DNA from 3 places in the Priestia sp. TRN 1309 genome. Region 2 is predicted to be linked to each of the others. Evidence: riboswitches for the same ligand, from Rfam matches in the RefSeq annotation. Region 2 holds a riboswitch; each other region holds the start of a gene.
The links. A riboswitch is a leader RNA that binds a small molecule or an ion and turns the genes downstream of it on or off. The one in region 2 is predicted to bind cobalamin.
Positions count from the first base shown of each region.

Region 1 (9,875 bases), on a different contig from region 2:
TGGCAGACATTATTCTATACATATATCAATGCAAGCAAGAAAGAAGCGCTCTTCATTTCCCATTAAAAATAAAAACATTAGCTTGGATTTTGTTCATGTTCCTTTGGGTTATCATGTACAGGGTGCGCCCCTGGGAATAACCTTTGAGCTTTTTCATGAAGGTTTTTGTTTTCATAATTAAATGCGCTATACGTTCGCTGCCCTTCTTCCCATGAAGTAGATTTCCCCAGTTTTTGATTAACCGGAGAGCCGAAGGGACCGTCTGGAAATTCTTCAGCGGTTATATACTCGTGGCTTTTTTCTACTGTAGAGAAATCACGATACGAGGGCTGTTTGTCTTCTTTCAATGATTTCACCCCTTCTTTCTAGAAGATTTTCTACTAGTATGCACACTTCTTTGTAAAAAACCCTCTTAAATTAGTCTAAATCAGGGTATGATAACTATACATTTACTTTTTAAAGGAGTTGAACAGCTTGGAACCTAGACCTCAGAAAGGAACTTTTTTCCGAGAAAAAATCTTAAATAATAAATTTGTTGTATATACAATTATTATTTTTATTCTCAGCATGACTATTTTTTCATTATCAAAAATCGGATTTATTTTAATTCCTATCTCTATTTTTATTAAAACAATCGCACTGCCGATTATCTTAGCAGGAATTTGCTTTTATTTATTTAATCCGCTTGTTGACTTTTTAGAACGAAAAGGTGTAAAACGAATTATTTCCATTCTTGTTTTATACATAGTGATTATCGGCGCATTAGCCATTATTATTTCATCGGTTATCCCGCCTCTAAAAAATCAAGTTGACCGTCTTATTGATAATATCCCAGAGCTGACGCATGACGTTCAGCATGCGGTGACGAATCTTTCGAATAACCGATATGTCGAACAGGGTCTTCAGTCGGCTAACACGGACCTAGATAAGATTTCAAAAGATGCATCAAAACACTTGAGCAAATATGTTTCTGGATTTTCAAGCGGTATTGTGAACTTTGTCGGTACCATTACAGAAATTATATTATCGGTTGCCGTTTTACCCTTTATTCTTTTCTACTTATTAAAAGATGGGAAAAACTTACCTAATTACATTGTAAAACTGCTTCCAAACCGCTCTCGTTCTGAAGCTAAATTCATTTTAGCCGACATGAACCACGCATTAAGCGCATATATTCGCGGGCAAATTTTTGTTGCGATTTGTATAGGTGTACTGCTTTTCATTGGCTATCTGATTATTGGGTTAGATTATGCATTACTTCTAGCGATTATCGCCATGGTAACCAATGTTGTCCCTTACCTTGGTCCTATTATCGCCATTATTCCAGCCATTATTATTGCGTTTATTACGTCTCCTTTCATGCTTGTAAAACTGGCCATTGTCTGGGCAGTTGTTCAATTGCTTGAAGGCAAAGTAATCTCTCCGCAAATTATGGGAAGAAGCCTGGATATTCACCCGATTACGGTCATTTTTGTCATTCTAACCGCCGGAAACTTATTCGGAATCATCGGTATTATTTTAGCCGTTCCTGGATATGCCGTTTTAAAAGTTATTATTACGCATATTTACCAATTCATCCGTTTGAACTCTACTATGTATCCAGATAAAAAAGCATAATAAAAAGCCCATCGATTTTCGATGGGCTTAACTTTTTACTTTTGTTCTTCTTCATCTTCACGATCAAACCAAAGGAGCTCTTGATCATCTTCATCTCCATTATAGTTGATGAGAATTTCTTCTCCTGCTTGGATATCCGTATATGCATAAAAATCAAAGGTATGATTGTCAAAATTAATTTCATACGTAGCATTGGGTGTATACGAGTGATTAAACAGCATACCGTATCCCAAAAGAATAGCCGTATGATTCACTCCATATTCAAAAGCATAATCCGCTAGTGTTGTTTTCTCAATAAAATCATGCTCTTTATTAGGATAAGCGATAACAGGAGCTTCGTGAATAAGCGTTCCTTTTTTAATATCTTGCTTAGCAAATACACCTCTGTTAAATTCTCCGTCGCTTATCGTAGACATTTTTATTTCGATCATATTCGTCACCTATATATTCTTTCCTCTAAGATTTTCTTCTTCCCTAAGCTTGACAGTTTATAATGGGGAAATCAACTGTTTTTCATAACCACTTGAATATAAGCTGAAGGAACGCTTATCATACGCACTTGTGTAAGCACTTACCTTGTTAGAAACACGCAATTTGATTTTATTTTAGACATAGAAAAGCAATGACCTGGCGCATAGCGCTTTTTTGAGCCATTCAACATGTGAAGAATCGTTTTTCTCTGTGATATAATCGTTTATGCTGCTTTTTTATGTTAATCTATGACTTTTATTACTGATTTTATCTTATGTTAGAAAGAAGGTTTCACATGAACTTAAATCACGACAGAGATGGTGTGATATATGCGGTCCTTGCTTATCTTATGTGGGGGCTCACGCCAATTTATTGGAAGCTGGTTCACCACGTAGCACCAGGTGAGATTTTAGCTCAGCGCGTTTTTTGGTCTTTTATTTTTATGCTTATTCTTTTATTAATGACAAAGAAATGGCGTACATACATTACGTTTATAAAAGAAATAGTGAAAAAACCATCCTTATTCTGGTCCCTTTTTACTGCGTCTGTACTTATTAGTGCAAATTGGGGCATTTTTATGTGGGCTGTCATTAATGGAAAAATAGTAGAAGCGAGCCTTGGACAATATATTAATCCCCTAACAAGTGTTTTATTAGGTGTTATTTTCTTAAAAGAGAGATTAAGCGGGGCTCAAATTTTTGCATTTATACTAGCAGGAATCGGCGTCTTAACGCTTAGTCTTCATTATGGTGTGGTTCCTTGGATTTCGCTTAGCTTAGCTGTTACCTTCGGATTATATGGTTTGGCAAAGAAAAAGATTAAAGCTGATTCAACGATTGGATTAACTCTTGAAACGATGGTCATCTCCCCTATTGCATTAGCATACATAGGCTACCTTACATTTCAATCACACTTGCAGTTTTTTGATTCTTTTTCAACAAGTCTTTTATTAATGGGCAGTGGAGTAGTTACAGCTTTACCACTCCTATTATTCACAAAAAGTGCTAAAAAAGTATCATTATCAATGCTTGGTATTCTTCAATATATTTCACCAACCTTGTCTTTGCTAGCAGGAGTCATTCTATACCATGAATCGCTAACAAAAGCTCATGTTATTGCTTTTAGTTTTATTTGGTTAGCTCTTATTGTTTATACGTTCTCATCTATTACTAAATGGGGGAACAGAAAACAAATAAGAAATAAAGTGGAGGCTTAACAGAATCATACACTCTCTTACGTATTATTTTTAAACAAAATAGGCTGGGAGGAGCATTATTTATGAAACGCATTATTGACTCGCATATTCATCTAGATCAATATGAACAGAAAAGCTGGAAAGACATAGTTGAGCAGGATCCTTCGTTACAAGCGCTTATTTCTGTATCTTCTACATTACACTCTTGCCAACTTAATCAAAAAATCAGCAAGTTATATTCCTGCGTGAAACCTGCCTACGGATTTCACCCTGAACAAATGCTGCCTTCTTCAAATGAATTAGCGGAGCTGTTTGCCTGGATTGATCAAAACAATGAAGAAATGATCGCTGTTGGGGAGGTTGGTCTACCTTATTACTTAAGTCAGACCTATACTCTTTCTCTAGAGCCCTATTTGGAGCTGCTTGAAGCTTTTATTATTCATTCAAAAAAATGGGGGAAACCGTTAATTCTTCACGCTGTATATGAAGATGCTGAGATCGTGTGCGACTTACTAGAAAAACATTCTGTGCCTAAAGCTCACTTCCACTGGTTCAAAGGAGCTAAAAAAACCGTTGAACGAATGAAAAACAACGGCTACTATATTTCCGTTACACCTGATATTGTATATAAACCTAAAATCCAAGCGCTTGCCACAGATTACCCTCTTGACTACTTGATGGTCGAAACAGATGGTCCGTGGCCATTTGAAGGACATTTTCAAAACCAGACAACGGTTCCATCAATGATGCATCAGTCCGTTCAGGAAATAGCACGTCTCAAAAGGGTTTCTGTAACGGAGACATATGATTTTTTATATCGAAATACAGCTCATTTTTATAATCTCTCCACATAAAAAGCCTTTCCCTAAGGAAAGGCTTTTTATATCTAAATTCGTTTCACAAGTTTTACGATCAGCACAATCACTGCAATGACAAGAAGAATGTGAATGATGCCGCCGCCAATATGAAAAACTAATCCTAATAACCAAAAAATAAATAAAAGTCCAATAATCGTCCACAACATAATTTTTTCTCCTTTTTTATATGTAGTATTTGTTATAATTTTATATTTCCCTAAATGTGCATAAATAAACGCATTTCATATACATCTTTTCACTAAAGAAGGTTCACATAATGTACAAAAAGCAATCATGTTCTCTGTGGTAAAATAAGTATGTAATCTTATTTAATTTAAGCGGAGATGATTAACTATGACATGGATTGTATTACTTTCCATCATTCTTGTAAGTGCACTCAAAATATTAATAACGTGTCTTCCAACTCCAGTGGTCAAATGGCTTATGACTAAATTTCAATTACACCCAACACTTGATGATCAAAACGCTACTGTCACAGTTGATGGGAAACATTTAGAAGGCAAAGACAAAATGCAAGTGATTGATTATTTTAATAAAGCAACATTTTTAAAACAATATTATGTCCATGAAGGAAATAAGGACTATTATAAACACCTAGAAGACAGTGAAACTCCACTTGTTATCGATACGAAAAAAGGGAAAAACGCTGTTCGACTATGCGTATATAGCTATCATGATCATGTCGACGTCGTGAAACAATATAAAAAGAAGATTATCGCCTACAGCCTTCTGTCTGATCACCTTCAAAAGCAGTCCATAACAGCTGACCTAGCTTAAACCAGTCGCCTACAAGGCGGCTTTTTTAGTTTTTAGGTTTAGTTTGAAGTTACCTTATTTAAAAATACCAAACTTTAACATTAATTCTAATGCTATAACATAAATTAATAGAATTTTCTAAATTTTTAAGAGGTGATGGATAATGCTTTCTTTGTTAGGGTTTGGAATGATTGCTACTTTTCTTTCTTTTCAAGTGGGCCTTTGGGACAACTATTATCATGACAATTACAGCCATTTTAACGAACGCTGTTTCCCTTTAGACTTCTACTATAAAAAAAGGAAGCCGACTACCATAAGGCAATCGGCTCACACATGTAGGATATTGATTTAACACTAACAAAGTACAACACAACACTAGTAATTATATAATATATTTCATTATTTTGAAAGCGATTTCATATATATTTTTAAAAATATTTTGTTACTTGTTTTTTATAGAAAAAAACCACGTTTCAGCCAATTCGAAACGTGGTTCTTTTCTGTAAGGACTTGCCCTACAGGCTATAAATGTAAGTTACGTTCATTATAGCATGAGCCCATATACAGATTCCATGGTAATTACTGTATGATCTCGTTACGTTACGACTCGTTGTATTTTTCTGTCCATGTGCAGCGTATTCCATGGTTCGTCCTGTTCAGCTAGCCTTTTGATAAAGCCTTGTGAAGCCCAAAAAGGAATAGCGCCAGGTAAGAAAGGATGAGTATGCAGATACAGCGTGTCATAAAAATGACTTTGGGCAAATTGTTCAACTGCTTTTAACAGCTGCTGTCCAATGCCTAGACGCCGGTACGCTGGATCGACATAGCATTTTACAACCTCAGCTGCAGTTCTATGTTCATATCGCTCTTTTAATGCATGAAACCGTCCATCGTAAGCGTATAAACCAATGGTTCCAATTACTTGTTGATTTTCCGTAACAGCTGCAAAAAAAGCAGCGTCTTTCGCTTGAACGTAATGTTCATTAAAATGAAGCAAATCCACAGGAAGCTGATTTTTTTCCAGCATAGGAAATAGCTCATTCCGCATATTCATGACAAACTGAATCACTTCAGCATCCTTTTCTTTTACTTCTTTAATTTGATACATTTGTACTTCTTGCACGTTTACTGTCACATCCTTTTAACGATCATTGTATACTTTTTCTTTTCTCTGCTTATGCTGCAATGTTAACTACGGCGTTACGTCTAAATGCTGAGTCAGCATATAATACTCGCTTGGATTTGTTGTCCAGTTTTTCACTTTTTGATTATAAGCAACAACAATGTTTGGATGTACAATCGATGACGTCAGCATTTTTCTATTAATCAAAGCGGTTGCTTGTTTGGCTAACTGATCTCGTTTTGCGTCATCTACTGTTGAATTTAACTGTTCTATCATTTTTGTTAGCGTATCATCATTAATCCGGCTGGCATTTAAACCACCGCCGGGCAAATAGTTCGTACTTAAATAATAGCTGGCATCTCCTCTAGGTGCTGTGATAAGGCTGTACAATGCTAAATCCCAATCATCTTTTGCCATTACATATTCATCGCTATCTTCAACTAGGTGAATCTTAATAGTAATTCCTAACTCTTTGGCATTAGACTGTATAAGCTGAGCAATTAAAGGCAGTTCTGGCAAAGAACTATATGTGACAAGAGAGAGCGATAGTGGCTTTCCATTTTTGATTGCTTTGTCATTTTTGATTTGATAGCCTGCTTTCTCTAAATATTTTTTAGCAGATGTCATACCTCTTTGCTCATTAGCAGTACTATCAGCAAAAGGTAATTGGGGTAAAAATGGACCTCGAGCCGCTGCCGCTTGATTGTTCATGATGCTGCTAACAATTTCTTTTCGGTTCAATAAGGTATCGATAGCTTTTCTTACATTTTCGTCTTTTAATGCGTCATTAGTTTGATTGTAAAGCAATAAATGGGTGCGCACACTAGGTACTCCACTTACTTTAAAAGACGGATCTGTTTGTAAAGTGCCCAAGCTTTCTAAAGGCGGGCGATAAATAATATCGGCTGTTCCAGATTGAAGAGCAGCAACTCGCGCATTAGCATCTTCGTTAAATCCAAAGATCGCACTTTTCAATTTCACTTTTCCACCCCAATAATTTTCATATCTTTCTAATTTTACTTGATTTCCTTGATCAAAAGACAAGACGCGAAATGGACCCGTACCAATGGGCTTCTTAGCTATATTAGAAGCATCAACATCTATAATAGCTGTATTTGGATGCACTAATTCAGAAGGAAATTTAGGCATTGTTTCTTTTAATGTAATTGTCAGCGCATGACTGTTCGCTTTCATTTCTTTAATATTTAAAGCGTTTTTCATCGCATAACTTTGGTCTATCGTTCTTTGAAGAGAAGACTTAACGGCATTTGCATTCAGCGCTTTTCCATTTTGAAACGTGATGTTCTTTCTTATCATAAATGTCCATGTAAGGCCGTTATCTTTCGTTTCCCACTTTTCAGCAAGCCAAGGCTTTATTTTTAAATCGTCGTTGATTTTAACAAGCGTCTCCCCTACTCCCCCACGAACTGCTGTATAATTATCGTCCGTATGAGGATCAAGCGTTGCAGATGTAAAATTAAATAAAAACGTCACACTTTTATCCGTTTTCTTTCTTTCTTTTATACTTACGCTCTCTTCATTAGGAGCGCAAGCAGTGAGGCAAAGTAACACGAGAAATATCATAGATACAAGTTTTTTATTATTTATCATTCATTTTTCCACCTTCTATTTTAATACACAAAAAAAAGCACTTCTAAAAAGAAGTGCTTGCCTTCACAACAAATTCAGATAAACGTATCCCTTGTTTATCGTATTTTTGATTCTGCCAAAACACCTCCCTATCCTCGTAGGTTATTGTGTGCTGCGATTTATGGCAGGTCTCCTGGCTTCAAGTCATTGCCTTATACCGCCTTCCCGTCTCTAAATAGACAGTGGCTTTTTGACATAAGGCTCCTTGTTACAGTGGCGGGACCGCTCCGGATTTTCACCGGATTCCCTTTTAAGGCAATTGAAAAACAATTGCCACCATAAAAGCTGGTTATTTAATTTAGTAGCGTGCTCTTGAAACTCTAGAAGTGGAAGCTGATGGTGAAATATCTTCATCATCAAATCCAGTGGCAATAACGGTTACCATCATTTCGTCCTTTAAATCTTCATTAATCACAGATCCAAAAATCATATTTAAGTCCTGATCAGAAGCGGACGTGACAATATCTGCTGCTTCCTGTACTTCGTAAAGACTCAGGCTGCTGCCGCTCGTAATGTTCAGCAGCACGCCTCTTGCTCCATCAATCGATGCATCTAGCAGCGGACTAGAAATCGCTTTTTTCGCTGCTTCAATTGCTCGATCTGATCCCGAAGCTCGTCCGATACCCATAAGCGCAAATCCTTGATTAGACATAATTGTTTTTACATCAGCAAAGTCAAGGTTAATCAGCCCCGGAACAGCGATTAAATCTGAAATACCTTGAATACCTTGGCGAAGAACATTATCTGCTTCACGGAATGCTTCAAGCATAGGTGTCTTTTTATCAACGATTTCAAGCAAGCGGTCGTTTGGAATGACAATAAGGGTATCTACCGATTCATTCATCGCAGTAATACCGCCTACTGCTTGCTTGGTACGTTTATTTCCTTCAAACTTGAAAGGGCGAGTAACTACTCCAATTGTTAAAGCATTTAGTTCACGGGCAATTTGGGCAATAACCGGAGCTGCTCCAGTACCAGTGCCTCCCCCCATGCCAGCTGTTACGAATACCATATCTGCGCCTTGCAGTACTTCTTGAATTTGCTCTCTGCTTTCTTCTGCAGCTTCTCTTCCTACTTCTGGATTAGCTCCTGCACCTAATCCTCGCGTTAATGCCGCACCAATCTGCATTTTCACATCTGCTTTAGATAAATTAAGCGCCTGAGCATCCGTATTAACGGCGATAAATTCTACCCCTTGTACACCATGTTCAATCATACGGTTAACGGTGTTATTTCCTCCACCGCCGACTCCAATTACTTTAATTCGCACTAATGGCGATACATCTGCATCAAATCCAAACATTCTAAGTTCCTCCTCAATGATCAAAATTACTTTCTCTTATTATCCGAAAAAACACGTGAAGAACCTTTTACTCCTATGTTTAACGCGTAACTGTTCTTTTGTTTTACAGATTTTATACATTTCTCTTTTAACCTTTAAATCTTTACATCTTTATGTAAAATTATTGTTGTTCTGAAGTTAGTACGCCGAACTCTTTTTTGGTTTTCCCACTCAAAACGGCATATAAGCTTATTGTATCATTCATTTGACAGATGTCTGTATTTAATTTTGAGTAAGATGTGACTAAGAGAATAATATTTTTATAGACAAAATGAGAAAAAGCCCTTAGAAATAAGGGCTTCTCTAGATAATAAACCATTTTATAATTTCCCAGTTAAGAATTGAGCTTCTCCCATACCAAAGCTCCAGTCAGCATTACCGTTTTCAACAATTGAAATCATAATGTCGCTTGGCTGAATTCCGCAGCTTTCTCCCAGCTCTTTTACAATTAATTTGTAAAGAGCTTGTTTTTGCTCTTCTGTTCGCTGTTTGCTCGTCACACTTATAATAACCAAATCCTTGCTTCTCTCAAAGCCAAGACCTGTATCTTCAATAATCATTTCATGAGCAGGATGCTGATGTACAATTTGATAACGATCGCGTTCTGGGACGCCAAAGGCTTCTAGCATCGCTCGATGAGTAGCGTCTAGTAATGCTTTTAACTCTTTTTCGTCTCTTCCTTCTATTACATCAAATCTAAGTAATGGCATACTAAGTAACCTCCAGCTTTTTGTCTAATGTATTATTGCTTTATCATATCACAACTATCATTTGTAAAAAAAAGATATGCTATTCACAATGTGCTCTCTAGTGAAAGAGACCTCAAACTCTTCAATAAAAGCT
Region 1 covers NZ_JBOZGM010000008.1:32,942-42,816, reverse strand. Annotated here, with positions in the region: gene ACRPLQ_RS23875 (hypothetical protein) at 78-347, opposite strand; gene ACRPLQ_RS23870 (AI-2E family transporter) at 475-1,617, shown strand; gene ACRPLQ_RS23865 (SET domain-containing protein) at 1,653-2,048, opposite strand; gene rarD (EamA family transporter RarD) at 2,384-3,304, shown strand; gene ACRPLQ_RS23855 (TatD family hydrolase) at 3,367-4,137, shown strand; gene ACRPLQ_RS23850 (lmo0937 family membrane protein) at 4,170-4,307, opposite strand; gene ACRPLQ_RS23845 (YfmQ family protein) at 4,495-4,938, shown strand; gene ACRPLQ_RS23840 (GNAT family N-acetyltransferase) at 5,513-6,040, opposite strand; gene nikA (nickel ABC transporter substrate-binding protein) at 6,110-7,651, opposite strand; cobalamin riboswitch at 7,796-7,986, opposite strand; gene ftsZ (cell division protein FtsZ) at 7,989-8,993, opposite strand; gene ACRPLQ_RS23825 (tautomerase family protein) at 9,353-9,742, opposite strand.
Region 1: it holds a riboswitch for cobalamin, as region 2 does, so the genes downstream of both, nikA (nickel ABC transporter substrate-binding protein) here and ACRPLQ_RS16865 (ABC transporter substrate-binding protein) in region 2, are expected to answer to the same signal.

Region 2 (9,875 bases):
GGTTTATCAGAAAGACAAATTCGCTACTATGAGAAAAGAAGCCTGCTCTTTCCGGACCGAACCAATACGGGTATCCGGAAATATTCGTTTTCAGACGTCGAACGATTAATGGATATTGCCGATCGTATAGAAGAAGGAGTTCAAACGAGTGAAATACGCACAGAACTGGCTAAAAAAGATGAAGCGAGAAAAATGAAAGAAGTAAAAAACCAAATGCTTCAAGGTCAGTTGAACGCTCATTTCAAGCGGAAGCTATAAAGTATACATACGGTGACTTTTCCGTCTCCGTTTTTATTTCTTTACAGCAGACAAAAAAGCGCATATCTAAAGATATCCGCTTTTTTGTCCGTTAAGCTGAACGCCCTTTAAAGAATTTCGGCTGATGAGAGCTCATGAACTTAGTTTTAGATAAAATGAACATAACCGACCCGCCCCAAATGAACAAAAAGGCAATCATTTCCACGCTAGAAAACGGTTCGTGATACACGAATACCCCTAATAAAAGCGTCATGGTAGGAGCAATGTACTGCAAAAAACCGACCATCGATAGCGGAATAAACGGGGCTCCTTTAGCGAAATACAATAGTGGCATAGCTGTAGCAACACCGCCTCCAATTAAAAGAGCACTCACATCAAGCGACTGAAGGGAAAAACTTGAAGATCCTTTCACTAAAAGAAAAATAAAATAAATAACTGCAATAGGTGCAACCATCATCGTTTCAATCGTTAATCCTACTTTTGCTTCTAACTGAATAGTCTTTTTTACAAGACCGTACAAACCAAAGCTAAACGCTAAGCTTAATGATACCCATGGGATATGTCCGTATGTAACTGTCATAACGATAACACCTATAGCAGCCAATCCAACAGAAGCACCTTGCCAAAAATTAAGCTTCTCTTTTAAAACGACTATGCCAAGCAAAATACTAACGAGCGGATTGATGTAGTAACCTAAACTTGTTTCAATAATATGATTATGGTTAACCGCCCAAATGTAAACGAACCAGTTGATGCTGATCAGCACTGAAGCCACAAATAAAATGACCGCTTGTTTCGTATTACGAAATAATAAACCAAGCGTCTTCTTTAAAGAACTCATTTGCTTTGTCACAAGCAAAAGTAAAAGCATAAAAACAAATGACCATATAACGCGGTGAGCTAGTATTTCATTCGCATTCACCTCGCCAAGAAGCTTCCAGTAAAGCGGAAAAAGCCCCCACATAACGTAAGCGCTGGCTGTATAAACAATACCTGCTCGTTTAGAATCTTGATTCATCTCTCAACCTCTTTTCTTTATCTCTCTGTCTCTTATCATTATAGATGCATTTACCTCTTTTTTATAGCTTTATTTTGCCTATCGAAATAGCTCAAAAAAAAAAAACGATCGCTTTTAGCTCGACCGTTTTTTATACATTATTTTTTAGGTTGTTTAAATACTTTGGCACTGCGAATATACTCTACGTCTTGTACATTTTCTCGCGCGTTAGCGATTCGAGCCGCAGCAAAGAAATAATCGGATAAACGATTTAAATACTGAAGCACCGCCACATTAATTTTATGCTCACGCTGCACGCCAACAACAAGCCGTTCTGCGCGGCGTGTAATCGTCCGACAAATATGAAGCGTTGTCGCTGCAGGTGTGCCTCCAGGTAAAATAAAACGCTCAATGGCCGGCGCTTCTGACATATAGACATCAATGCGCTTTTCAAGTACTGCTATCATGTCATTCGTTACTTTGTACGGATGATCATCTTTTGCAAATGCTAAATCACTTCCACAGTCAAAAAGCTCATGCTGAATCGTAACTAGCTCTTCTTTTACATCTTTTAATGTTGCTTCATCCAGCTGATAAATCGCTTGACCTACAAAGCCATTTAGCTCATCAATCGTCCCGTATGCTTCCACTCGAATATCATCTTTATTTACTCTTCCTCCAATTAAGCTTGTCTGCCCTTTGTCCCCTGTTTTTGTGTAAATGTTCATTGTATTTCCTCCTTCAATCGATTAGCAATTCCGTACCAAATGTGATCTACTTTCTGGGCATGTGCCGCCAAATGCTGATACGCATACCCGCATTCATCTCTCCACTGCCGCTCTATTGGATCTAAAGGAACAATGCCTTTGCCGACTTCAGTTCCAATCACTATTAACTGTTCCCATACACCGCTGTCTCTCCACTTCTGTATGACCTTTTTAACAACAAGATGCGGAGCCTCCAGCTCGCTATGTATTAATTCCTTAACATAGTGCTCAAATCCTTCTAGCACAATGTAACTTTCTTCAAACTCAATGGCCGGTAAAACGGGGTCTTCATACAAACAATGCCATTTTATCGACTCACTGGCATACTGCTGCTTCACCCATTTTCTTTTGCCGGTAAATGCACCGCCGAATACGAAATGCATGCTCTTCTCTCCTTTGCCTGTTTGTATGTGCACGTTACTGAAAAACCTTCTCCATAAGAAAAAGAAACATCCCAAAGCGACGCTGTCTGTTTAAAATGGGACGCAAGTAAACGCAGTGGTCCGCCGTGTGAAACAATAGCAATGTGACGCAATTGCTGACTAGCCGCCAAATCGACCGCTTCTTCCCAAGCTTCCCAAACTCGGTTTGAAAATCCTGAGAAGCTTTCACCATTCGGAGGCGTATGTTCTGCCCAGTGATCGATCCAATTTCTATATGCCCGTATGTTTTTTAAATCTTCATACGTCTTCTCTTCCCAATCTCCAAAATGCAGCTCACGCCAACTTTCCCTTTTAATCACCTGAGATTTAGGAAAAACAATTGAACTTGTTTCTAGCGCTCTTTTTAAGTCACTGGAAATAACGAGCTCCGGCTCTAGAGAAAGCTCTTTTAATTCATTTTTCCCTTCTATACTTAAAGGCGGATCACTCCACCCTATATATTTTTTTTGTTGATTTTCAAGCGTCATGCCATGGCGAATACATGTGATAACCAAAGAATTATCCATAAAAACGTTTCTCCTCCTTCAATGGTTGCACCTATAACATCTCCTGTTACGCCACCAAACTGCGAACGATAAAACCGTATCCAGAGCCATAAAAAACCGGCAAAGAAAAAGATAATGAATTTATTGTCTATAAAAACAATGAAAATAGCAACTAAGAATAGGCTCATGACGATAAATGCATAAATAGACCATTTGGTGACTCCTTTTTGAAAATAAGCAGCAAGCCCCGTATCTTTAGCGGGCTTATCTCTCATGACTAAGAAAGCGGCTCCGATTCTTGGAAGTGTAAAGACGGTTATACATGCCCAAACCGATAAAGAAGAAAGAGACGTTAATTCATAGATTGCACTAAAGCGCAGCAGAAGCAGAACAATAAGAGAAAGAATAGCAAAAGACCCAACGTGCGGATCGCTTAAAATCTGCAGTTTCTTTTCCTTTGACTGATGGGAAAAATACGCATCACTTACATCCATCCACCCGTCTACATGAAGACCACCCGTTAAAACAAGCGGCAAAAGCAAAACTAAAATACTGCTAACAATAGCAGTGATAGGTGAATAGTGAAGCAGCTGTAAAAAGCTATAAAACATTAAACCTAGTAATATGCCAATCCAAGGCAGGACAAAAAGTGAGCGTGCCGTTCTTTTTTCAGTCCATTGAACGGTTTTAGCCAGTGGTAAGATCGTAAAAAACTGAAGAGAGATTCGTAGTATGGCTATCCATTCTTTCATTTGCTTACACATTCCTTTCCTTTTTTAAAACGGGAAAGTCCCGCTTCTACACAAATAGCCACATCTGCTTTTTCTACAATATACTGATGTAATTTCCCTAACATATGCATATAGCTATATGTCGGCTCCTCTAACACGCCCGCTTCAAACAGTTCATTAGATACTAGCACGACCGTCTGAGACTGCGCAAACAGCTTATCGAGCGCTTCTATCATCTGACGAAAAACCTCTTGTTTACCTTCTTTTGTTTGCCACCTTTTTTCGGTTAAAAAAAGCTCATTGGCAAGCCAGTTTGTGACACAGTCCAAGAGTATAGTATCATCACTTCGAAGGTTTGGAAGAATTTGTTGTAAATCTACAGACTGCTCGATCGTTGCCCAAGGCGTGTTCGCCGCTTGACGTTCTGCTTGATGAAGCTGGATACGTTTTTGCATTTCACTATCTGTTTGCCGGCTTGTGGCAATATAAACAGCGCGCTTTGTATAAAAAGTTTGAACCATGTTCTCCGCTGCACGTGATTTGCCGCTTCGAACCCCTCCGCTAATAAAGATGATCATATTTCATCGAGTCCTTGTTTGATTACGTTAAGTAAATAGTCATTTTCTTCTTTCGTTTTCACAGCCAAACGGATATAGCGTCCATTTAAAAATGGGAAGTTTTCAGTATGCCGAGCTACCACACCGCGGCTTGCTAAATAGATAAGCCAATCGCGCGTTTTAATAGAAGACGGAACGCTGCAAAGATAATAGTTTGTTTGAGACGGAGAAACCAAAAGCCCCCATTCTTCTAGTTGACTCAAGATCCGTTTTCGTTCTTGTTTAATATAATATACGGTTTTTTTCACAAAATCTTTTTCATCTACACATATCATCCCTACTTGCTGCGACAATCCGTTTACACTCCAAGGAGGTTGTTTTTTAGACATCTTGCTAATGATTTTTTCATTTGCCAAAATATAGCCAAGGCGAAGCCCCGCAATATTAAACATCTTTGTCATCGAACGCACAACAATGAGATGTTCATAGTTTAGAATAAGAGAATCAAATGAAGGCTGATGTTCGACAAAATCAATAAATGCTTCATCAATTATTAAGTATGTACCATGATGAGCAGCAGCTTTTACTACTTTCATCCATTCCTGGTGACTATACATAACGCCCGTTGGATTATTTGGGTGACAAATCCATAGTACTTTTATATCCGGAAGAATACTCATAATCAACTCTATATCCCAGCTCCAGCCATTTTCTTCAGCTAAAGGAACGTATGTCACTTCACATCCATACGCTTTACTTGCCTGTTCGTATTCGACAAACGTCGGCTGTACAATCCCCGCTTTCTCTCCTGAAAATAAAGAAGCAATAAGGAAAAACGCTTCAGCGGCCCCATTTGTGGGCAGCACTTGGGCAGCGGAAACATGATGATGAGCTGCAAGTTTATTTTTTAGTTCTGTTACTTCAGGATCAGGGTAACTAAACGCAGCTTCCTTGAATTCGTTCCACTTTTCGTGAAGAACAAGGGGAGCCCCTAAAGGATTTGTGTTTACGCTAAAGTCTTTTAGATGCGACAAATTCTCGGCCCCTATTGCTTTTAAAAAGACATTGGGGTTAGCTCCATGTGTAGGTAATAGCACTAATAACTCCTCCTAACAAAAGATAGAATAACCACGTAGCATAGACCGTCCTTTTCATAATGAAAACAGCTTGTTCAATATGACCGGCTTGCAGGGGAATGAGTGGTTCGCCCATTTTTGCACGATTAGATTCTATGCCTTTATATGTATTAAGCCCGCCGAGTTGAATACCTAAAAGAGCAGCCACTGCACTTTCCCCGTATCCGCTATTTGGACTTGGATGCTTCTTAGCATCGCGCTTAATCAAACTCGTTACATGCCAAAGAGAATATTGGCTTTTCGCTACATTAACAGCGGTCATCACCACTGCAGTTAACCGACTTGGAATATAGTTTAATACGTCATCGGTTTTTGCACTAAAATAGCCGAACAGAAAGTAGCGGTCATTTTTATACCCAACCATTGAATCGCATGTGTTAATAGCTCGGTAAAAAAAGGCTAGGGCTCCTCCTCCTATAAATGCATAAAAAAGCGGAGCTGTAATACCATCACTTGTATTTTCAGCCACGGTCTCTACCGTCGCTCTGGCAATTTCTCCTTCTGATAAACGATCCGTATCTCGTCCCACAATCATGCTTACTTCATATCTAGCTTTCTCCATATCTCCTAGCTGAAGCGGCTTTTGCACCTTATAAGCAGCTTCGCTTAAGGAACGAGTGGATATAGTAGTCGCAATCATTACGCCCTCTACTAAAACACCTAGTATAAAATGAACTCCGTACAAAGCATGAAGGAATAAAAAAGGAATAACTCCTGCGAGCACCACCATACTTATCACAAGAAGCAATCCTTTGAATCGTTTTCCTGCGCCTTTATTTAATCTGGAATCCATCCAATAAATCCACTTGCCAAACCAGCGAACGGGATGCGGCCAATTTTCTGGGTCACCTATGATTCGGTCAATGAGTAGAGCAATCGTCATGGCTGTCAGGTGTGCAATCATCGCTTGTGCAATACTCATTTCTTCACCTCTTTTCCTTAAGTGCCTGCTCTAAGCTTATTTTTACCAGCTTGGCTACCGCTTGACCTAAAGCGGTCATAGAGCCTGCATATTCATATAATGGTCCTTGCTGAGACGCTGCAACTGAGATACTGTCCGTAGATGTTCCCGTAGCAATCGTCTTTGTAGCTGGATCTATGACACCCAGCTGTGACAGCGTTTTTGTTTTGGCTTCTGTAGCGGCAATAAAAAGCTGTAAAAACGCCGCATCCGTTAGCGTGCCTTCCACGAAAAAAAACATATTAATTGTACCGGGAGAGGAATAGAAAGGGACAGCTTCGTCAGCTGTAATATCCACTGCGTTTCCTACTCCAGCCGTTATCACGGAAGCTACTCTTACTCCGTAGCCTTCATAACAGTAAACCGCTCTTTCTTTTAACCAAACCGCTGTCATCAACCCTACGATTTGCTCATGGCGCACATTTTCTTTCATCAAATATTGCTCATACTCTAAAGAAGGAGTATCTGAATAATAGTCTTTATGAACAAATCGATTGTAAAAGGTGTCCGTTTCCGTGATGCCTGTTCCTAAAACGCCTGAGCTGTATGTTTTATAAGAAGTCTCGGTTTTCATGATTAAAAGCTCAGGCCGTTCTTCAATTTTAAGATGTGAAAAGGGACCAATCCCCTTTTCGATTCGAACTGGAATATGGTCCCTCTTTTTATTTATTGTACACCTCAGGGTATACTGCTTTTGCTAAGTCCTCTAAGCCATCTACAATACGAGGTCCTAAGCGGTTGATTTTGTTTTGATCAACCTTTTCAATATTCCCCTCTTTTACAGCAGTCATGCTGCTCCAAGCGGGACGCTTCATAATCTCATTTTTGTCTGCATCATACGTTGCGACAATAACGTCAGGGTTTAACTTAACAACTTGCTCTTCAGAAAACTTAACCCAACCCTTTTCACTAGCCGCTACGTTATCAGCACCGATCATAGTAAGCATTTCGTTCATGAACGTACCTTTTCCTGTTGTATAAATCTCAGGAGCTCCCGATACCTCTATCCATACTTTTTTACGATCTTCTTTTGAAATCGTTTTTGCTTTTTTCTCAATTGAAGCTACTTTTTCTTTCATGTCTTTAATTGTTTGATTAGCTTCTTTTGTTTTACCCGTTAATTTACCAATTTGCGTAATAGAATCATAAACCGTATCAAACGTTGTTGAATCTTTTACAACAAATACCGGAATACCCGCACTTTCAATTTGTTTAAATACTTCATCTGAAACGCCCATACTTGAAGCGTGTGCCAGCACTAAATCAGGATTTAAAGCAATAACTTTTTCTGCATTAACGTTCATATCTCCCACCTGCGCTTTTTTCTTTACGCTTTTAGGATAATCATCGTTGCTTGTGACACCGACTAATTCTTTTTCAAGGCCAAGGGCATATACAATCTCCGTATTACTTGGCATTAATGAAACAATTTTCTTAGGCTGTTTTTTCAACGTAATTTCTTTATCACGCGCGTCTTTTACCTTCACTGGAAACGCAGCTTGTGACGTTTGTTCTGTATCTTGCTTCGTTTTTTTATCACTGTTGCTTTGGCTGCCTGCACCGCATGCAGCAAGTACGATGACTAACAGCGCAATAATGGAATACGAAAGCCATTTTTTCATCTAAATACTCCCCCTATATATTGTTCATTGTGAATACGAAACCTCCACGTTAAAGAAAAAGCAAATGATCATGCAAAAAGCAGCGCTATCCCGTTTTTTCCGCTTTGACTATGTATACTGCTCGGCAGCAGCTTCAAAATAAAAAAGCTTTACTTTCAATTGAAAGCAAAGCAGGTAACGTCAAGATAAGCAGGAAAAGAATCCGTTCACTATACTTGATATGTATGTTCATTACCCTGCTTCACCCTTCCTCGAAGGTTTCACAGCTAACAATAAGGCAGGTCTCCTGACTTACGCACAAAGCGCTTACAGTGGCGGGACCGCGCTGGTTTTTCACCAGACTTCCCTTTTCACTCAATCTTTAAATTGAGACCTTATTGCTTTACGATTATTCACTTGTCCTAGTATACCCCACTCATCGAAAAATGGAAATAGCCATTCTCACAAAAAAAGCTGCGAGAATGCTCTCGCAGCTTAGGGAATTAAAGAGTTGCTAAAAATTCACGGACCGCTTCAGGCGTTTTAGCATTTGCACTGTGCAGGTGCGCAATTTTTTCACCGTTTTTATATACAAGAAGAGAAGGAATACCCATTACATTGTTTTCAGCAGAAAGTTCTTCAAACTCATCCTTGTCAATTTTAAACCATGCTTTATCTGTATTTTCGTCAACGATTTCATCAATAAACATATCCAAACGTTTGCAATCAGGACACCACGTTGTCGTAAAAATCCCAACGCTTAGTGTTTCATTCTTAATTTGTTCGCGAAATTGTTTTTCTTCCGTAAATTGTTTCATTGTGTTACCTCCAGCGTCTATTCGTTCCTTCCTACAATTCTATAGTAAGAAGTCTGACTTCATTATAAACGATTTTTTTATCGTTGTGCTAATGTTTCAGCTTATTTAGACCATAACGGTTTTAGACGTAAAAAAATGCTAGCTTAAAAAAGCTAACATTTCGAAATTGTAGAATGTTGTGTCTATTATCAGCTGAACCACTTAGGCGGCATGTTTCGGTTCCAATAAATTTTCCCTAAATCATAATGCTTTTGAAAATTATCTGCGGCCGCATGATAGTGAAAATTAAACCAGTATCCATCTTTTGGAGGATTTTCACGCCGTACATGAAACCGTATTAAGTCCTGACCGGTTTCCCGGTCATATACATGGAAAATCTTTTCACCGTAGCCAGCAGCAGGGTGCTCGCTTATCTCGAGATTCTGAATTGACTGTTCACGTTCAGTGCCAATGTCGGTCAGCACTTCTTCAATTTTAGGTAACACTGCTTGACGAAATTCATCTTCAATGACAGGACCAATTTTTGTTCCGAATTTTTCCACTGACTGTTTTTCAGCTGATTCCATTGCATACGTAACAAATGATGAAACGTCTTCATATTTTGGTTCTTCATATGGCAAATGAATATCTTCTATAACAGCTGTGACAGGAGTTGTTTCTCTTACATACCCTGCTTTATGTTGCTTGTCCGCTTTTGCATCATCAACGTATAAATATTCTGGTGGAGTGACAAGCCCAAATGTAAATACTGTAATAAATACAATTAGCATTCTTTTTATCCATCTAGGCATTCGTATCTTTCCTTTCTCATCTTTCCCCATATGGTCTTTTCATATTGTAAAATTCATTATCATAACTCACTAGGTATTGTAACATACTTATTAATTTTTTACCTATATTTGCTTATTCATTTATTCTGTCTACGGGCATTTGACGACTTTTCAGTTACCACCTTCCTTCTTCTGTTTGAGGTTGTCACACCGAGCGGAAACCTATACAAGATATTCCTTTTTTGCTGGATGCTCAAACACAAAAGTATTTTTATGTTCAAAAATATATCATACTTTTATGAACTTTAGATGAAATTCATAAAAAAAACTTCCAAAACTTTTTAATTCCTA
Region 2 covers NZ_JBOZGM010000004.1:114,073-123,947, forward strand. Annotated here, with positions in the region: gene ACRPLQ_RS16815 (MerR family transcriptional regulator) at 1-258, shown strand, start outside; gene rarD (EamA family transporter RarD) at 350-1,276, opposite strand; gene ACRPLQ_RS16825 (cob(I)yrinic acid a,c-diamide adenosyltransferase) at 1,414-1,983, opposite strand; gene ACRPLQ_RS16830 (bifunctional adenosylcobinamide kinase/adenosylcobinamide-phosphate guanylyltransferase) at 1,980-2,405, opposite strand; gene ACRPLQ_RS16835 (histidine phosphatase family protein) at 2,357-2,971, opposite strand; gene cobS (adenosylcobinamide-GDP ribazoletransferase) at 2,929-3,702, opposite strand; gene ACRPLQ_RS16845 (bifunctional adenosylcobinamide kinase/adenosylcobinamide-phosphate guanylyltransferase) at 3,699-4,259, opposite strand; gene cobD (threonine-phosphate decarboxylase CobD) at 4,256-5,335, opposite strand; gene cbiB (adenosylcobinamide-phosphate synthase CbiB) at 5,310-6,296, opposite strand; gene ACRPLQ_RS16860 (adenosylcobinamide amidohydrolase) at 6,301-6,909, opposite strand; gene ACRPLQ_RS16865 (ABC transporter substrate-binding protein) at 6,998-7,957, opposite strand; cobalamin riboswitch at 8,217-8,349, opposite strand; gene ACRPLQ_RS16870 (thioredoxin family protein) at 8,440-8,754, opposite strand; gene ACRPLQ_RS16875 (YpjP family protein) at 8,943-9,545, opposite strand.

Region 3 (9,875 bases), on a different contig from region 2:
GGTCTTTTACCGTCGTGCGAACAATTTTTTCATCTGGCCACGTTGCTTTATAGACTACTACAACCGGCGTGTCCTCACTCCAACCGGCGCTTATAAATTCTTTTATTACTTTTTTTGTGAGCGTCGCACTTAAAAATAAAGCAATGGTACATTTATGTTTTGCTAAATCAGTTAATTTTTCAAACTCAGGTACAGGCGTTCTTCCTTCAGCACGAGTTAAAATAACCGTTTGAGTCAAATCTGGAATGGTTAATTCTGCTTCAGCCGCTGCTGCTGCAGCAAATACGGAGCTGACTCCCGGAACAATTTCAATATCAACGCCTTCTCTTTTTAAAAGCACCATTTGTTCCATAATGGCTCCGTACATAGCCGGATCTCCGGTATGAACTCTTACAACCATTTTTCCTTCACGCATGCGATCAAGCATCGTACTGACCATTTCTTCTAAATGCATACCAGCTGTTTTTAACACTTCAGCTCCTGGTTTAGACTTAGCAACTAGCTCTTGACTTACTAGTGAGTCAGCGTATAAAACAACATCTGCTTGCTGAAGTAATTTTAAGCCTTTTACGGTAATTAAATCTGGATCTCCGGGTCCAGCTCCGATTATGTATAACTTCATTTTCGCACCACCATTAGTGTTAAGTATTGTAAATCGGCTCCTTCTAGTTCTGAAGCTTTCCAAATAATTTCTTCATCTGACGTTACTTTTGTTACCACCGATGCTTTTTCAAGCAGATCAAGCTCTTTTAAAAGACCGACCATAAAATCGATGACTTTAGCTACTTTAATAAAAATAACGCAGTCGTTTTCCATTAATACTTTTTTCATTGTTTCATAATCTTCACGAGCAGGAACAATGGCCACGTGTTCATCACCGTCTGCTAACGGAATACCTAAACGAGATGCAGCTCCATTAATGGATGAAATACCAGGAATGACTTGAATCGGAGCTTCAGGGTGACGTTCCTGCATCAGGCGCATCATGTGAATAAACGTACTATAAAGCATAGGATCTCCCTCTGTGACAAACGCTACATCTTTTCCTTCCTTGAGCTTTTCCCATACTCGCTCTACCGTTTCGGTCCATTTTCTTTCCAAAATAGCAGGATCTTTTGTCATTGGAAACACAAGGCCTAGCATGTCTTTTTCATTCGCACTGAAATAGACATCAATAATTTTTTGGGCGTAGCTTTTGCTTCCTTTTTGTTTTTTCGGGTACGCAATAACGGGTGATTCTTTTAATTTACGAAATGCTTTTACTGTAATCAGCTCTGGATCTCCTGGTCCAACTCCAAGTCCGTACAATGTTCCAATCATGTTCATTCTCCTCTTTTGGCTGTAATAATATAAATGGGGTTTAAAGCGTCAAATCGTGTTAAGTGTAAAATTGGCTTGCTTCTTGAAATTTGTGCAAGGGTAACAGCAGTCTCAAATCCTCGCTCTTTAAAAGCTTTCATCGCTTCTGCTAAATTTTCAATCGTTACGGCATTTAATACGATGCGCCCTCCTGAATTTAATCGGCTGCAGCACACGTCTAAAATGGTTTCCATGCCTCCTGCTGTCCCTCCAATAAACACCGCATCAGGATCAGCAAACTCACCTAACCCTTCCGGTGCTTTTCCGTGCACAGTATGGGCATCTACTCGAAATTTCGCTAGATTTTCCCTGCAGTTTTCCAAGTCTGCTTCATTTTTTTCCACAGCAAAAATTTGTCCTTCACGCGCAATTTTAGCTGCTTCAATCGCGACTGAACCCGTACATGTTCCGATATCCCACACCACGCTGTCTCTCTTTAGCTGCAGGGCGCTAATACTAAGTGTACGAACTTCTTTTTTAGTAATAAGTCCCTTGTCCGGCTTGCGTTGAATAAATTCATCGTCCTCTATTCCAAGAGGCCAAACTGGGCTTTTTTCTACCTGCTTTAATATCACGACATTAAGCGGAGAAAAGAGTTGATTCGCCGCCTCTTCTAGCGAAAGCAGCTGACAGAGCTCCGCCTCTCCACCTAGATTCTCTGCCACAAACATCTTGTACTCTGTCATGCCGAATGATAATAAGTAGTTTGCCAGAGCACTAGGAGAATTTTGCTCATCGGTTAAAATCGCCACTGTTTTATAGCCATCAATGCGCTGAGCCAGCCCTTTTATACTTCTGCCGTGTACGCTTGTAAAATAAGCGTCTTGCCATCGCTCTTTTAGACGTGAGAATGCAAGTTGAATAGAACTTAAATAAGGATATATTTCAACGTCTAGCCTCGTAGAAAGATAGCTTCCTATTCCGTAAAATAACGGATCGCCTGAGGCTAACACAACCGCATTTCCTTCTTCGTTTTTTAAACGTTCAACAAGAGAAGAAAGACCTCCTTCAATGGCTACTTTTTCTCCTTCAAAATCTTGAAAAAAGTCAAGATGACGCTTTCCTCCAATTAGCACATTGCTTTCATAAATCCACTGTTCATACATAGGAAGCAAACTTAATTTTCCGTCGTCACCTATTCCAATAATTTTAATTGCCATGTTGCACCGCCTGTCCTAAAAAATCTCCTTTTAATGTGTAAAGAGACGTATCGACATCGATTCCGTCCCCCACTTCCTTTAATGCTGATAAACAGCAGTACTCGCACAGTTTTTCGAAAAACTGATGATGACCGCTTTGCGTCATTAAATCTCCCACTTGAGAAGCTGTGTTTGCGCCTTTTATTTCCTCTACCAGTTCAGCAGAAGCGCCTGACTCAGAAGCTGCTTTTGCTAAAAAATTAAAATCAATAGGTGCACTTTTTGAATGAACCATCATAACGCCTTGCGCGACTTTTGAAAACTTTCCCATCATGCCTACGAGCGACACTTTTTTCATTCCTTGCTTTTTACATTGTTTTAACGTAAATCCAACAAAATCTCCCATTTCGATAAATGCTTCTTCCGGAAGTTCTGGGAACTGTTTCATTCCATATTTTTCGCTTCGTCCCCCTGTCGTAATGACAACGTGCTCACAATTACTCGCTTTAGCAACGCTAATGGCCTGCACGATACTTGCTTTATAAGCAGCTGTTGAGAACGGAACAACAATTCCCCGCGTCCCCAGTATCGAAATGCCTCCTAAAATACCTAGACGCGCATTTAATGTCTTTTTCGCCATTTCTTCTCCTTCAGGAACCGAGATGACAATCTTAACGCCTTTTTGTATGTTGTATTGGGCTAGAAGCTGTTCAGCCGTTTCTTTCAGCATCTTTCTTGGCACAGGGTTAATGGCTGCTTCACCGACAGGAACTGGGAGACCGGGCTTTGTCACACGCCCTACTCCCACTCCTCCATCAATGATAATGTCTGCACCATTACACCACGAAACTTCAGAAATAATCAGCGCTCCGTGCGTGGCATCGGGATCATCTCCAGCATCTTTAATGATGCTGGCTACAGCGCTGCTTGTGCGATACTCGCATTCTTCAAGATGAAACGTAGCAAAGCGACCAACAGGTAAGTAAATCGTTGACTCCTCTTGCACTTCTCCTGAAATTAGCGTAAGCAGAGCTGCTCTCGTAGCTGCCGTTGCACAAGCGCCCGTCGTATAGCCTTCTCTGAGTTTCTTAGGTTCTTTTGGTACTTCCTTCATGCGTTACACCTGATCTGCAAGAATTGAAATTGCATTTAATGCAGCAACCGTTACCGTACTGCCGCCTTTTCGCCCGATGTTTGTAATAAACGGCACGTCAAGTTTGGCAAGTTCTTCTTTCGATTCAGCCGCTGAAACAAACCCTACCGGCAGACCAATAACAAGTCCAGGCTTCGCTTCTCCTTCTTTAATCAAACGAATTAACTCAAGTAACGCTGTCGGTGCGTTCCCAATTGCAAAAATCCCGCCGTCTGCTTCTTTAATTGCTTTTCGCATAGAAATAATTGCACGCGTTGTATTTAAGCGCTTTGCTTCTTCCATTACGTCCGGATCTGAAATATAAACTTTGATTTCACCGCCGTGTTTTTCAATTCGCTGCTTGTTTGTTCCTACTTGCACCATTTGTACATCTGCAACCACTTGCTTGCCGCTGCGAATGGCTTTAATTCCTGCTTGAATCGCATCTGGATGAAACAGCATACTGCGTCCAAGCTCAAAGTCTGCAGACGCGTGAATTACTCGCTGAACAATTGGGTACTGTTCATCTGTAAACGGATGAGGTCCAAGCTCTTCTGTAATCATTTCAAAACTTTTTCCTTCAATTTGCTGAGGCTGAACAGTTAACGGTTTAAATTCTGTACGAAAATCCATCTCAATCAACTCCTAGTTTGGTTTACTAAAGCATGAACCACTTCTTCAAACGTGGAATACACGGTCCCATACTCAATTTTCGGTCGCCCAATCATAATGATATCTAAGCCTAACTCTTTAGCTGCTTCCACTTTTTCATCCACAGATCCAACTTTTCCGCTTTCTTTTGTGACCATGACCGTCACTCCGTATTGCTTATAAAGTGCTTGATCAAACTCTTTTGTAAACGGACCTTGAATAGCAATAATATTTTTTTGCGGCAATCCTAACTGCTGACACTTTTCCATATTATCCAGCCTTGGAAGCATACGAGCAACAAGCCGTACATCTGAAAGAGGAAGGAGCTTTTCTGTAAAAACCTGCAGCGTCTTGCTGCCTGTTGTCAGCATAATAACTCCTTTTTTCTCAGCTGCTACTTCAGCTGCTTCTTCATACGTAGAAACCATCGTCATATTGTCGTAGGTAAAAGCCTGCGAAGCCCGCTCATAGCGTATGTAAGGAATCGATGTTTCAGCAGCCGCACCGATGGCGTTTTTAGATGCTTCTTCGGCAAAGGGGTGACTTGCATCCACAATAGCTTTTACACCATGTTCGTTTATAAAAGTCATCATATCTTCTTGTGTGAGACGTCCAATTTTCACTTTCACTTCTGCTCGCTGTAATTCGATTGCTGCATTGTCGGTTACAACCGTCGCCGTAACGTCGTAACCTTCTTTTTTCACTTGAACAGCTAATGCACGTGCATCGCTAGTTCCCGCTAACAATAAAATCATTTTAACTCGCCGACCTTATCTTCATGGTGGTGATGGTCATGATGGTGATCGTGGTGATGGTGCCCGTGATCATGATCATGATCGTGATGATGATGGTGATCAATATGCTCCATAATGCCGAGGCGATATTGACATGTATCGCAGTTCATTTTCACTTCGCCTTCTAATCCTTCTTCAGCACGTTCTTTTAAAATTGTCTGCAGTTTTGGATGAAAACCGAAATAGCCGGCTAGCTTAAACTCAATGTTTTCATGCTGCATTTTATACTGCTTCACCATTTCTTCCAAACGCTTAATTAGTACTCCTGTAAATAAGAAATACGGGAGAATAACCACTTTTTTAGCGCCCAGTTTTAAACATCGTTCCACTCCTTCATCAATCAGTGGAGCGGTCACGCCCATAAAAGAAGTTTCGACGATTTTGTAGTTTGTTTTTTCCCAAAGAAGGCGCGTAATTTTATATAAATCACTGTTTGCATCAGGATCGCTTCCTCCTCGCCCTAAGACAATAACAGCCGTGTCTTCAGCTGGAGTTTCTAAATTTTCTCCTGATTCTTGTAATCTCGTTTTTAAAATTTCAAGGGCTTCTTCATGAACGCCAATGGGACGTCCGTACACGAAGTTTACGTGTAGATATTTTTCCTTAGCTTCATCTATAGCCGCCGGAATATGTATTTTTGAGTGGCCAGCTGGCAAGAGCATAATTGGAACTACAACTACATCTGTCGCTCCTTTTGCCACACATGTATCAATGCCTTGACTTACATTCGGACGTTCAAACTCTAGAAAACACGTTTCTACTAAAATAGATGGGTCCCAATCATGCTTCATAGTCGAGATAAACTCGCGAATTTGATCGTTCCCTTCAGGATCTCTACTTCCATGACCGACAAATAAAACTGATTTCATATAATGCCCTCCCATTTTTAATCTCCACACGGAGCTGGTTCTACTTTTATTTTTGGTGTTATATCTTGATAGTCGAATCCATAAACATTCTTCACACGCTTAAAGAATTTATGAAACCGCTCATTTGGATGACCTTTTTCTTTATATTCATGGACAATGTTCTCCACTATTTCAACAATGTCATCGGGCGCTATGCCTTCCGCCACAATTTGACCTGAATGGGCGTTTCGTCCAACCGTTTTAGCCCCTAAAAATAAGTCAAACGCACCTTTTCTGTAGACAATGCCGATATCTTCTTGAACAGCACCGTAACAGGCCATACCGCATCCATTAATACCAAGCTTCAGCTCTTTTGGCATGTCCATTCCACCGAGACGCTTTTGTAATTGTTCCGTATGCGGGATGGCGTCACTTTTTTCTCCATCACAAAAATCACACGCTTTAATTGTAAACACGTCTCCGACTGGAGATAGTAAAAAGGAAGCTGATTGGAGCTTTTTAATAATCACATCTGGCTGAGCCGTTGGAATTTGCAGTTTGATTTGATGGTCAGGCGTATACTCCATCGTACCTTTTTCACCAACAACTTCTGCTAGTGTTGTCATTTGAACGGGCGTAAACTTCTTATTTGCAAGCCCTGGACTAACTGCCACTTCAAAAATAGACTCAATTGGCTGGTGTACGACCGGTGAAGTAGTTTCACCTAAAATTGCTTGAAGCGCTTCTTCTGCCAGAGCTCGTGAAGCTGCTTTTTCTTCTTTTGTGTTCTGAACATCTTCAATAGCTGAAGCCGTTTGCTTTACAGTCTCCTCTTGATCAAGAGCCCATGGTTCTGCTTCTTTTCGAAGTCGCTGATGCGGTCTTAGCGGCTGCTCTGTTTGGTTGAGGGTATATTTACGCTGATACCCGCGCGGTGTAATCATTAAGTCATCGTAAAAGAACGTAGATGAATTTCCGACAACAACGGTAGTCAGCATGCCTATTTCATGATTTAACATGTCTTTTAAATTGGTCATTACCACTTCTTCACGGTCACGATAAGCGCTTTTCACAAGACCAACAGGCGTATCGGGGGAACGGTATTTTAATAAAATCCTTTGCGCTTCCACAATTTGTCTTGTGCGTCTTCCGCTTTTCGGATTATAAAAAGCTACTACAAAATCTGCTTGTGCAGCTGCTTCGATTCGTTTTTCGATTAACTCCCAAGGCGTAAGGTGGTCACTTAAACTAATCGTACAGGCATCATGCATCACGGGCGCCCCAAGGAGGGATGCGCATGAATTAATAGCCGAAATGCCAGGAATCACTTCCAGCTCTACGCCCGTTTCTTTTTTCCATCCTTTTTCAATCAACACTTCATACACAAGGCCGGCCATTCCGTATACTCCTGCATCTCCGCTTGAAATGACCGCCACGGTTTTTCCCGCTTCAGCTTGCTTTACGGCTTCTTGTGCACGGCTTACTTCTTCGGTCATTCCTGTACTAATAATTTGCTGATTCGTTAATAGTCCTTGAATTAATTCCACATAGGTTTTATAACCAATGATCATATCACTTTCTTGAATGGCTTCTCTTGCTCGCTGTGTAATATGTTCAAAGCTTCCTGGGCCGAATCCAATAACTAACAGTTTACCTTTCATGCTAGCTCCTCCTTTATGCGTTACTTTTTACTTTGTCAATTCCTTCTATGGAGTCACTCTTTTCCGGAGAAACAAAACCGTTTTGATCATATTCATAAATAAGTGATTCCTTTATACTGCAGCCTCCTGCTAAATGTTCTTCAACAATTCGATGAGCTACGTTTTCAGTGACCTGCTTGTACCAATCTCCTGAAGGGTACACGATAGCTACAGGAGCATCTTTGCATCTTCCGTTACAGCGCGTACGGGTTGTGTGAACCGCTTCATCTAGATTCAGTTCAGTCACTTTATTTCGAATAGCTTGCGTGGCTTCTTCTCCACCTTTTCTCATACAGCTGCTTCCATTACAAATCAATACGTGATGTTTTGTTCCATTTAAGTTCCACGTCGTCACACTTATTCGCTCCTTTACTAAAAAAACGCCTCTATCAATGATAGAGGCGCAGAAAAATTCAAACTAAGTTTTTGCACTTCCACCTATATCCCGTAGGGTAAGCTTCGCATTAGAAAAAGGCTGGTTTCCTGACTTCGATTCATCACTTGATTGCGCCTTCCCGAATACAGTGGCATATGCAATCAGCTCCTCTTCACAGTGGCGGGTACCGCGCTGGCTTCACACCAGACTTCCCATTTAACGCAATGTGAACATTGCGCACCTTTTTTGCACGATATGTAGTTTTGTGCTACGAGAAAAACCCGCTTCGCTAATATGCGAGCGGGTAAAACGTCAGAATAAAAGTGTACACGAATGCCACTTTAAGCCAACGTTTCCCTTCCCGCTCCCCGGAGAAATAGAAACTTCACAATAAAGACAGGTCTCCTGACTTGTGTATCATTCTACTTGAGAACCTTCCCGTGATTTTTCCACAGTGGTTATACTCGTTCGTCCACACTTACAGTTGCGGGGGCAGTACTGGTCTTTCACCAGTTTCCCTATTAAGCCTTCTTGGCATCTTTACTGTTGCTGTTTGATATATATGAACCTTTTAAACTATCAGAATAATAGAAGTAACTACCATATCATAGCGTACATTTTTTTTTATTTCAACTCTATTCTTTTCGTAAGATACAAGAAGCTATAAAAAAACAAGAGCATAAAGTCAGCTCTTGTTTTTTCATTATATAGCTACTAATGTTAAATGAGGATCATTATAATACACGACTTCTGAAAGAACTTTACAGCCATTTGTTTTTGCAAAAGCTTCTCTCGCCTGCGTTTCAGTTTCAAATTCAAACATTTTCATTTCTTTTCCAGCATATACCGTCAGTACCCACATGAAAAGATTCGCCTCCGATTATTGTAGTGATCGCTATATCCACATTATGACGAAACCCTATCCTTTTGAAAACCCATTCTACAAAACTTGTCACAAGAAACTTTTAAAAATTTAAAAACATTTTAACTTCTGTAAATGAACAAAATGTACAAAAGGTTTAAGCCGTATTATACCTCTTTAAAAAAGGTGCTTTTTTTACCAACTGTTGCTTCACCAGTAAAAAAATATATAGTATTTATTAAAAAAAGAAGCCGGACAGCCGGCTTCTTTTTTAGGAAAGGAAAGTACAGACATCACAGTCCCGTCCTGCTCTTTGTTTTGCATAAAAATACACTAATTAAATATTCCTTTCTTAAAGCAGAACCATGTTCGATTGCACATAGTGGTAAAGAAGCTTGTACGTATGGTTTAATGAATCTTGATGCGTTCTCTCAAACGCATGAGAAGAATCAATTCCTGGACCAATTAAGCCGTGTACGATGTCATGCCCGGCACGAATAGCAGCAGAAGCATCTGATCCGTAAAACGGATAAATATCTAATTTGTACTGAATATCATGCTGCTTAGCTAGCTCCACCAAATGCTTTCTCAAACCGTAATGATATGGGCCGCTTGAATCTTTTACACAAATAGACACGGTGTATTCATCAGTAGATTGTCCATCTCCCATGGCACCCATATCAACCGCTAAGTATTCTACCGTTTGAGGCGTAATATTAGAATTTCCTCCGTATCCAATTTCTTCATTATTTGAAATAAGAAAGTGCGTAGTGTATGGCAGTTCGATCTGCTCTTCTTGAATTGTTTTCATGAGCTGAAGCAATAAAGCTACGCTTGCTTTATCATCGAGATGACGAGATTTAATAAAACCGCTTTTTGTTATTTCTACACGAGGATCAAACGAAACAAAGTCGCCGACTTCAATTCCAAGACTGCGAACATCTTCTGCGCTATGTACTTTTTCATCCAATCGAATTTCTATATTATCTTGATTTCGCTCAGCTTTACCTGCAT
Region 3 covers NZ_JBOZGM010000002.1:465,767-475,641, reverse strand. Annotated here, with positions in the region: gene cobM (precorrin-4 C(11)-methyltransferase) at 1-622, opposite strand, end outside; gene cobI (precorrin-2 C(20)-methyltransferase) at 619-1,320, opposite strand; gene ACRPLQ_RS09685 (bifunctional cobalt-precorrin-7 (C(5))-methyltransferase/cobalt-precorrin-6B (C(15))-methyltransferase) at 1,323-2,519, opposite strand; gene ACRPLQ_RS09680 (cobalt-precorrin-5B (C(1))-methyltransferase) at 2,509-3,612, opposite strand; gene ACRPLQ_RS09675 (precorrin-8X methylmutase) at 3,616-4,263, opposite strand; gene cobK (precorrin-6A reductase) at 4,269-5,036, opposite strand; gene ACRPLQ_RS09665 (sirohydrochlorin chelatase) at 5,033-5,944, opposite strand; gene cobJ (precorrin-3B C(17)-methyltransferase) at 5,962-7,584, opposite strand; gene ACRPLQ_RS09655 ((2Fe-2S) ferredoxin domain-containing protein) at 7,598-7,978, opposite strand; cobalamin riboswitch at 8,080-8,259, opposite strand; cobalamin riboswitch at 8,378-8,556, opposite strand; gene ACRPLQ_RS09650 (hypothetical protein) at 8,703-8,861, opposite strand; gene ACRPLQ_RS09645 (M42 family metallopeptidase) at 9,214-9,875, opposite strand, start outside.
Region 3: it holds a riboswitch for cobalamin, as region 2 does, so the genes downstream of both, ACRPLQ_RS09655 ((2Fe-2S) ferredoxin domain-containing protein) here and ACRPLQ_RS16865 (ABC transporter substrate-binding protein) in region 2, are expected to answer to the same signal.